Regions from separate parts of the Paenibacillus puldeungensis genome, predicted to be linked through region 2. Evidence: riboswitches for the same ligand, from Rfam matches in the RefSeq annotation. Region 2 holds a riboswitch; each other region holds the start of a gene.
The links. Region 2 has a riboswitch for cyclic di-AMP ahead of ACFQ3W_RS19020 (APC family permease). Riboswitches for the same ligand answer to the same signal wherever they lie in the genome.
Positions count from the first base shown of each region.

Region 1 (3,137 bases), on a different contig from region 2:
ATGATCGGGATCGGTAAAAATGATCACTCCGCGCCGCTCCTGGGCCAAGGCGATTTTCTTCAACGTCATCTCGTTAATCGCCGAGCCCCCAGTCTCAATCGTATCCGCCTCAACCGCTCGCTTTACCGCAACGGTGTCATCCCGGCCCTCTACCACGATGACCTCTTTAATCATGATCCGTCTTCCCTTCTAATAACAAAAAGAAGAGGAATAAATCCTCTTCTAATCCAATGTCTTATTCATCATCCTAATAGTATCTCATTCCCCATGCAAAGTAAAACAAGGTTAGTTCAATTCCGGCTTCGTCGGACCGATTACGTATACCGTGCGCCCCTTCTTCTTGCCGAAATGATTTGCCGCTTTTAACGTGTCATAATACACGTCGATTTTGTGGCCATTGATGGCCCCACCGGTATCTTCCGCTTTACGGAAACCGATGCCCTCTATGAATACCCACCAGCCGAGTGGAACGACATCCTTATCGACGGCTATCGTTCTGCCTTCCGCTACTCGAGTGCCGGAAGCGGTGCGGGTGCCAATACCGTCCTCCTCAGCCGAATAGGCAGTCAGAGTGACGTTCTTCAGTGCCTTTTTATATTTAAATGAGACGCCGCCCTTGGTCGTCAAACCGCCGATACTTACCGCCCCCGCTTTACGCGTAATGCTGGCAGACAGAACGGCTGTCGGCTGCTTCGTACCGACCGCAACGATTTTTGGCTTGGCGTTTTTGGATACCGCTTTTCCTACCCAACGCTTCGCCACAAACTTTCCGTCTTCAAAAACTTTCTCTATGCTGTGAATAACCAACCCTTGGCTGCCTTGTTGGACAACCTTGGTTTTGCCCTTTAGAAGAGTAGCATCTTCCTTCTTTACGACCTTAAAGGGTATAGCTTCTTTCTTCTGCACGGTTTGCTTGTTGACCCGAACGATTTGGATATTTAGATTGGCCGAAACCTCACTGTCCAAGGCAGGGGTTACCTTATCGTCCTTCTGCAGCCTCACACCAAGTTCAGAAACGGCATCCTCAACTTTGGCTTTTGTTGTGAAATGAACCTTTGTGGTTCCATCCAAACTCACTTTAACCGGCACCGCGCGTACGATGACGATACGGTCCCCGTCACCAAGTGAGCTGTTCAGTGGCCGCGAAATGGTATCTTTCGGATGGAGCTGAATGGATTGTTCGTTCAGCACCTCTGCTACCTTTGATTCCTTGGTCTCAACGGCTTGCGCTTTACCGTCAACAACCAGCGATACTTTTTTATGATCTTGGCCGAAAAGCCAGATCAGGATGATGAAGATTACCGCGATGGCCAGAACGCCGACGAGCGTAATCTGGCGTAAATTCTCATGCTTCCATCGCATTGCGTAAGACATGCTGGATGAGCGTGATTCATGGGTCTCCCCTTTGTGGAAAATGCCCATTTCTTCCGTCCTCCTTCATAGTCCCGCCGTCTAGGTCGATGCATGATAACGTTTGACGTGACTACAGTTTTTTTACGAAACGAGTGAAGATTCCCCTCATTTCGCATCCTGCCCCAGTCTGTTCGGCATTTGTCACCTCCTGTTTATCAACAGTATGATGACCCTATTACTTTTATTCAAAACAAAAGAAGCCAAAGAAAGAGTTAGAGGAACTCCTTCGTGGCTTCTTGAACGTCTTGGTGTAATAGCTGCACGAGTTACCTCTCTTATTACGCTTACGAGGTTAGCTGTCGGATTCGGACGAAAGAGAGCCGCCCGTTCTCAGTCATTCGCTCATGGCGCAACGACCTTGAATTCACCCCTAAGACTCTGTAAAGAAATCAATTACAGAAATGGCCAGAACATACTGATCCAGATCTGCATCGGTTCCCCCGTTCTCCTCTCGGAGATTCAGCGAGACTGGTTCATGGAACCAGAGATTGAATGGCTGTTTCAGCTTCCAAGCTGAGCCAAAAACAATCACTGAAAAAATTCTATCCTGTTTCGATGCATGTTGTAAAGGACGAATCAACCACGTTTTTTTAAAAAAATGGTTAAAAAAATGTAATGAACTCGTTTTTATTGTTTAAAATACATTAATCTTTCGAAAATACTCCTTTTTTCATCCCTTTTACTCCGAAATACTCGGGATTCCAAATCGTTCCAGTGCATTTCGGGTTGTAATTTCGGCGATTTCCTCCACCGATACCCCTTTAAGCTCTGCTGCTGCTTCCGCAACCAAACGAACGTTAGCCGACTCATTCCTCTTCCCACGATATGGGTGCGGTGTGAGATAAGGGGAATCTGTTTCGATCAATAATCGATCCATCGGCGTCTTAATCAGAACCTCTTTCGGAGTTTTGGCATTTTTAAACGTGATCGGACCACCGAAAGATAAATGGAACCCCAAATCCAGGCACATTTTGGCGATTTCCCAGCTTCCTGAAAAAGAATGAAGAACTCCGCCGATCTCGCTTGCCTTTTCTTCGCGAAGAATGCGGACAACATCCTCATGGGCATCCCGATTATGGATACAAATTGGCATCCCGAGGCTTCGGGCTAGTCCAATTTGCTTACGGAACACGTCCTGTTGGACATCTTTAGGTGACGTATCCCAATAATAATCGAGCCCGATCTCCCCGATGGCAACTACTTTTTCGTGTTCGCACAATTGTGCAATCCAGTCCAAATCCCCTTCGCGCATCGTTATCGCATCCTGCGGATGCCAGCCGACGGCCGCATAAATAAAATCATACGATTCGGCGAGCTTCATGGTTGTAGGGATTGTGTCGCGGTTAAAGCCGATGTTGATCATCCGCGAAACCCCTTGCTCCAAAGCCCGTGCGATCGTTTCCTCGCGATCGTCATCAAACTCCGGAGCGTCCAGATGAGTATGTGTATCAATAAGCATTAGCCTTAGGTACCTCCTAACGTTTCTGTTCGAATATTTGGGCAATATCACGAGGCAAACGATCCAAAGTTGCGTTTATTTTATTATCAGGATAGTACAAATAATTTTTGCCTCGTCTTAGCCCGCTAATGGAGCGAACGATATCGGATACTTCCGATATTTCCCGCAACCTGTTCTGATGATCCAAAAGTAAAATTTGCTTTTCCTTGGACGCTTCGTCCGGTCGGAACACATCATACGGCAGATCGCTTGGAAAATCAATTTC
Region 1 covers NZ_JBHTLM010000035.1:16,041-19,177, reverse strand. The annotation lists gene rnmV (ribonuclease M5) at 1-174, opposite strand, end outside; gene ACFQ3W_RS25315 (ubiquitin-like domain-containing protein) at 286-1,422, opposite strand; cyclic di-AMP (ydaO/yuaA leader) riboswitch at 1,679-1,888, opposite strand; gene ACFQ3W_RS25310 (TatD family hydrolase) at 2,093-2,872, opposite strand; gene ACFQ3W_RS25305 (HD domain-containing protein) at 2,889-3,137, opposite strand, start outside.
Region 1: another riboswitch for cyclic di-AMP. It lies ahead of ACFQ3W_RS25315 (ubiquitin-like domain-containing protein); the one in region 2 lies ahead of ACFQ3W_RS19020 (APC family permease).

Region 2 (3,137 bases):
CACGGGGGAAGTGGAGCTTAAGGGTAAGCATGAGTCCATAGAGCAACGTTTGATCGGTTTAAGCAAGGATCCCGTGGTCTCCTCGTATTTTTCAGGCGGACTGCTGACGGCGATTGTCGATGAGAAGGTATTCGAACAGTTGGCCAAAGATAAGGATCCGGATATCCAACAGAATTCTCATTCTTATGTCGGGATAGATATTGTGGACTCAAACATGCTTGAACATGCTAACCAAATATATAAAGACATGAATTTTGAGCAGAAGGGAGGATATACTTCCCAATCGGACATTATTTCCGGTCAGAAGCAGATGATGGGCATGATTATGTTTGTCGTCGGTTTCCTCGGGTTGACCTTTCTCATTACCTCAGGGTGTATATTGTATTTCAAACAAATGGACGAAGGGGAGGAGGAAAAGCCAAGCTATACGATCCTTCGGAAGCTCGGCTTTACACAGGGCAACTTAATCCGCGGCGTGCAATTTAAGCAGGTGTTCAACTTCGGCATTCCCCTCGTTGTTGGTCTCTCCCATAGTTACTTTGCCGTCAAATCGGGCTGGTTCCTATTCGGATCGGAGCTTTGGGCCCCTATGTTTATCGTTATGCTGGTGTATACGGCCTTGTATTCGATTTTCGGGTTGTTATCTGTCTTGTTCTACAAACGTGTTATTAAAGAATCGCTATAATATATAACTTTAGTTCTTCAGATCTCGGGCTGTTCGGTGCCATGCAAAATGACATTGGACAGCCTTTCTTTTTTTGGCACAAGGTAAAAGTCTCCTTATAAACGATAAGGCCAGTAAATATGAGGTAACAAAAGATCGTTGTCGTTGTAAGCGCTTCGTTTACATGAAACGACGGAACTGCGTGGATTATTACCTATTTTTCAACCTTTACTCCGGTTTTCGTCAAGAGTATTATTCATGAAGTGAATTAAATATCAACCCTTTATCGCTGAATTCTGTAACCAGAAACGGGGAAACCAGGAAGGCCAAGCCGACCGCTTGCCTTCAGGGGTGAATCGCTTTGCACACCAAAGCGTAGGGCTGCTTTCGTGCCCGAATCCGTCAGCTAACCTCGTAAGCGTCCGAAAGAAGGAATTAACGTTACCGTCTCTTGATTAAGAGAAGGCCGCGGGAAGTTCCCACTTTCCTGCGGCCTTTTTTGTAATTTTTTTCAGAAAGTTTCCTACATTTAAGAAAGAGAAGGCAAGGTGTACTACCTATGATGAATTCCATAAAACGCTGGTTGATCGGTTCTCCGCTTCGTACGAAACAGCTGACCCAGGAGCGATTGCCGAAGTGGAAAGCACTAGCTATTTTCTCATCGGATGCGCTTTCCTCTGTGGCTTATGCAACGGAAGAAATTTTGCTGGTGCTCGCTTTGATAGGTGTATCTGCACTTACGTATTCCGTACCGATCGGCCTTTGCATTCTATTGCTGCTGTTAGTTGTCACGTTATCATATCGTCAGATTGTTCATTCGTTTCCATCCGGCGGGGGAGCGTATGTCGTTGCTAAAGAGCATTTGAATACGCCTTCGAGCCTTGTTTCCGGCGCAGCGCTGATGATCGACTATGTTCTGACGGTAGCCGTTAGTATCAGCTCCGGGGTTGCGGCATTGGTAGCCGCATTTCCTTCACTGATCCATTGGAAGGTAGAAATCGCTGTTGTTCTAACGCTTATATTAATGGTACTTAATTTACGCGGCATTCGCGAATCGGCCACCGTATTTGCTTATCCAACTTATTTATTTATATTTTCTGTTCTGCTCGTTCTCGTCGTCGGAGGCTTTCAAGTTTTGCATGAGGGTTGGCAGGGGTATCACACGGCATCGATCTCTTCAGCCCAATCAGGTTCAACCCATATAGGCACTTTCGCGATGATCCTGCTTGTTCTTCGTGCTTTTGCTTCAGGGTGCTCTGCTTTAACCGGCGTAGAAGCGATTAGCAACGGAGTTCCGTCTTTTCGCTCACCCTCAACTCGCAATGCCGGGATCACGATGATTTGGATGGCTGTCATTTTGGGCACGATGTTTATGGGAATTACGCTGCTGACGTTTGCGTTTGGCATTGCTCCGATGGAGCACCAGACGATTCTGTCTCAGCTAACGGAACATGTAATGGGCCGCGGGCCGATTTATTATTTGGTTCAGATCGCTACAACGCTCATCTTGTTTTTGGCTGCGAATACGAGTTTTGCCGGCTTTCCGCAGCTCACCTCGATTATCGCACAAGACAAGTTTTTGCCGCGGTCGCTTGCACTTCGGGGAGCACGGCTCGTTTTTTCGAACGGGATATTCCTGCTTAGTACGATGGCCGTTCTGGTCATTGTGATCTATCAAGCTAATACCCATGATATGATTCCACTGTATGCGGTAGGCGTATTCCTCTCCTTTACCATTGCCCAATTTGGTATGGTACGGGCTTTTCTCAAGAAAGAAATTCCTAGCACGAAGTGGACGGTAATCGTTACTGGTATTGGAACACTGGTGACCGGAGCCGTATTGGTCATTACGGTTATCGCTAAGTTTACTGAGGGCGCCTGGATGGTTACCTTGGCCATTCCGCTGCTGGTATTGCTGTTTTATGCAATCCATCGTCATTACAGTGCGATTGCCAAACAGCTTCAGGTCGATTATAGTGTGCAGCCTTTAGCCATGCATACCAAAGTCATTATTCCAATTTCGGGAATCAGCAAGGTGGTTGCTCAATCGGTATCCTATGCGAGAGGTATTTCGGATGATGTAGTAGCCATATCTGTAAACAGCGATGACAAACAGGCTGCTTTACTGAGAGAAAAGTGGGAGAAATGGAACCCCAGCGTCCCGCTCGTTATTCTTCGATCGCCTTACCGGACCGTATTGTGGCCGCTGATGAAATATATCGACAACATCGATAAGAAAGAACCAGGCGGCATGATTACAATCCTAATCCCGCAATTTATCGTAAAAAGATGGTGGCATGCGCTGCTTCACAATCAGACCGCTGTCGTCATCCGTACAATGCTGCTGTTCCGGAAAGATATCGTGATTTCGACGATCCCGTTCCATTTGAATAAATAGAAAAAAAGCGCAAGTCGCAAGGGTTCAAACCCTTAGACTTGCGCTTTTTTGCCTGCGTTCTTTGTTGATCATGTT
Region 2 covers NZ_JBHTLM010000016.1:26,839-29,975, reverse strand. The annotation lists gene ACFQ3W_RS19025 (FtsX-like permease family protein) at 1-685, shown strand, start outside; cyclic di-AMP (ydaO/yuaA leader) riboswitch at 942-1,100, shown strand; gene ACFQ3W_RS19020 (APC family permease) at 1,227-3,062, shown strand.

Region 3 (3,137 bases), on a different contig from region 2:
AAGACTTCCTCATCCGTTGCATCCGCTACGACAGCATGCGTCAGATGATCGCTCATTTCGTCGACCAGCTCCTCATTCCGGTCAATGCCTAGGACCTCATAGCCAAGATCCATGAGCTCCAGTGCCAAACTTGAGCCAAAACGCCCAAGTCCGATCACTACAAACTGCTGTGTTTTCATCGTTTGGTTAATCCCCTTATCCTATAATCATTTTGCCTTCCGGGTGGCGATATAATTCTTTACCCTTCTTCGGTCCAAGCGCATAAGCCAGCGTCAGCGGTCCGAGCCGTCCGGCGAACATGGTGAGGCTAATAATAATTTTACCGATCACTGTCAGTTTTCCGGTTAACCCCATCGTTAGACCGACGGTACCAAACGCAGAGGTCGTTTCAAACAAAATGCTAAGGAAGCTTGCATCCTCCGTCGTTGACAGCACCATGGCCACCGCAATGACCAGGAACAAGGATAACATCGTAAGTGTGATTGCCTTGAAGATCCGTTCTTGAGTAAGCCGGTAACGAAACAGCACAAGGTCGGAGCGTCCACGAATCATGGAAGCCACCGCGCCAACGAGAATCGTAAATGTCGTTGTTTTGATCCCGCCCCCGGTAGAGCTAGGCGAAGCCCCGATAAACATCAGAATAATGATGAAAAATTGGGTTGCCTGGCGCAATGCACCGATATCGAGCGTATTGGCTCCCGCCGTTCTTGGCGTAACCGATTGAAAGAAGGAGCTCCAAATTTTCCCGCTCCAACCCAGTGGTTCAAGCGTTCTAGGATTCGTGAATTCAAATATGAAAATGACAATCGCGCCGATCAAAATCAGAGCGGAAGTCATAGATAGTACGACTTTGGAATGTAGCGAAAATCTGCGATGTCGCCGAAATTCAATGATGTCAGATAATACAATAAACCCGATGCCACCAGATACAATCAGGAACATGGCAACAAAGTTGACGATGGGATCAGCGACATATTGCGTCAGGCTCCTATATTCTCCGAATAAATCGAACCCCGCATTGTTAAACATAGACACCGCATGCCATACACCGTAATACAACGCCCTCCCAATCGGCATATCAAATGACCAGCGGATGGCAAAGATTAGGGCCGCGCAGGATTCAATAACGAGGGAATACATCAATACCTTTCGAATTAATCTTACGATACCCTCCATCGTGTTTTGGTTCATCGCCTCTTGGAGGAGTAAACGGTCTCTAAGCGATATTTTGCGTTTCAAAACGAGTGAGAACAACGTTGCCATGGTCATGAAGCCGAGACCGCCCACCTGTATTAACATGACAATGACAACTTGCCCAAACGTGGAGAAATAGGTGCCGGTGTCGCGAACGACCAAGCCCGTAACGCAAGTAGCTGAAGTGGCCGTAAACAGTGCATCAACAAAAGGCAACGTCGTTCCCTTTGTGCTGGAAATCGGGAGCATCAGCAAAACCGAACCCAGCAAAATAATAAGCGCAAATCCCATCACCAAAATTTGTGGCGGAGATAAGCTGATTTTTTTGAAGAACAACATATTCACCTCATCGTTGTAGTTAAAAAAGAACAAAAGAAAAAAAGCACTGGATTTCCAATGCCTTTCGGTGTTTGGCTCCTGTTGCAAAGGCCTACGAGGTTAGCTGCCGGATTCGGACATGCACAGTTGCCCTATTCGCTGGTTGTGGCAAGTAGCCGCAAGTTTACGCGAAATTCACCCCCAAAAAATCGGTTCCCCCGTTTTCAAATTGAAATTCGGCCGATATTCTTTTTTTCATAAATTTTCATTTCATTTTCGTCAAATGGATTATAATCCTTATTCACTTCCACTACAAAGTTGTATTTCCATGAAAAAGCTGTAAAATTGGCTAAAAGCAGCGAAACAATCTTTAAGTTCGCTTTAAATCTGAGTCATGCTAAGGCTGGCAGATGTTATTGCGCCTTTACAAGATTTTCCCTTCTGCTATGGCGAAGGTTTTAACGCTGTGTTATCTTTACTTTGACGCACTTGGAAACAATTCATGCGATTTCAAACAAATTATTATTAAAGGAGTTCTTTGGAAATGAATTCTTCCACGAAACCATTCGGTCGCATCCTAAATCAAAAATCGATCTGGGTGCTGGCCGCTCTCGGACTGATTATTTTCTTGTTTGTACAAGTATTTCCATCAACGGCTTCTGAAACACTGGAAATGGACCAATCAAACAAGGTCATCTCCAAGCAGCAAGCCAGAAATGAAGCGATAAAATTCGCTCAATCCGTATTACAAATGAAATTAGACGGGCAGGAGCAGGCACTAGTTACTTACGAGACCAATTCAGATCTTTATGGTTATTTAACCAAAGAGGACCTGCTGGCATCATTTTCGAAGAAATATGAGAAAAAATTTCCTTACGACGTTTTTCGTGTTCATTTTACCCACCCGGATGCGGTATTAAACCAGCTTAACGTTGACGTACATATGACGACCGGCCAAGTCGTCCGATTTGAGAAAGTCGCTTCAGCCAGCACGGCCAATAAACAAATGATGCTGAAATATGGTAGCGAAACCGAAGCTTCTTTACGTTCTTGGGAAGGGGACATGACCCTCGCGGAAAAGGAAAAGCTCGCCGAACCTTACCTAAAAGCATTCGGGTTCCAAAGCGATCAACTGGAACTGGCATCCAAAGAAGGAGACGTCGGTCTCCTGTATCATGTACCCGGATCCAAAGTAGGAGAATCCCAGGCTCAGATCAAATTGCATTATGAATACGGCGCGGTCTCCTCGCTGGAAAGCTCCTTTTCGGTGCCACAGTCACATACGGATTATGTAAAGGGACAGACCAAAATTGCTAACTGGCTCACCTTTGGAGGATATGCTCTGTTTACGCTCGTGCTTGGCATTTTGGCTATAGTATACAGCGCTCTGACTAGAATGCATACCTCCTTTAAAAGAGGTATATTCCTAGCCTCCGTCTATTTCATTCTTTCCATGGCAGGAACGATCAATATGCTCCCGGCCTTCCAATCGGAGAGCACGGAGACCGGTGTTATCATGTTCGCACTAATCTTTCAAGGTCTGGTAACGCTATTCCTCGCCGCCTCCGTCTATTTCTCACTCGTCGGTGGAGACGGGCTGTGGCGGAAAAGTGAGCTGCGCTTAT
Region 3 covers NZ_JBHTLM010000014.1:17,307-20,443, forward strand. The annotation lists gene ACFQ3W_RS17720 (potassium channel family protein) at 1-179, opposite strand, end outside; gene ACFQ3W_RS17725 (TrkH family potassium uptake protein) at 196-1,533, opposite strand; cyclic di-AMP (ydaO/yuaA leader) riboswitch at 1,607-1,764, opposite strand; gene ACFQ3W_RS17730 (CPBP family intramembrane glutamic endopeptidase) at 2,057-3,137, shown strand, end outside.
Region 3: another riboswitch for cyclic di-AMP. It lies ahead of ACFQ3W_RS17725 (TrkH family potassium uptake protein); the one in region 2 lies ahead of ACFQ3W_RS19020 (APC family permease).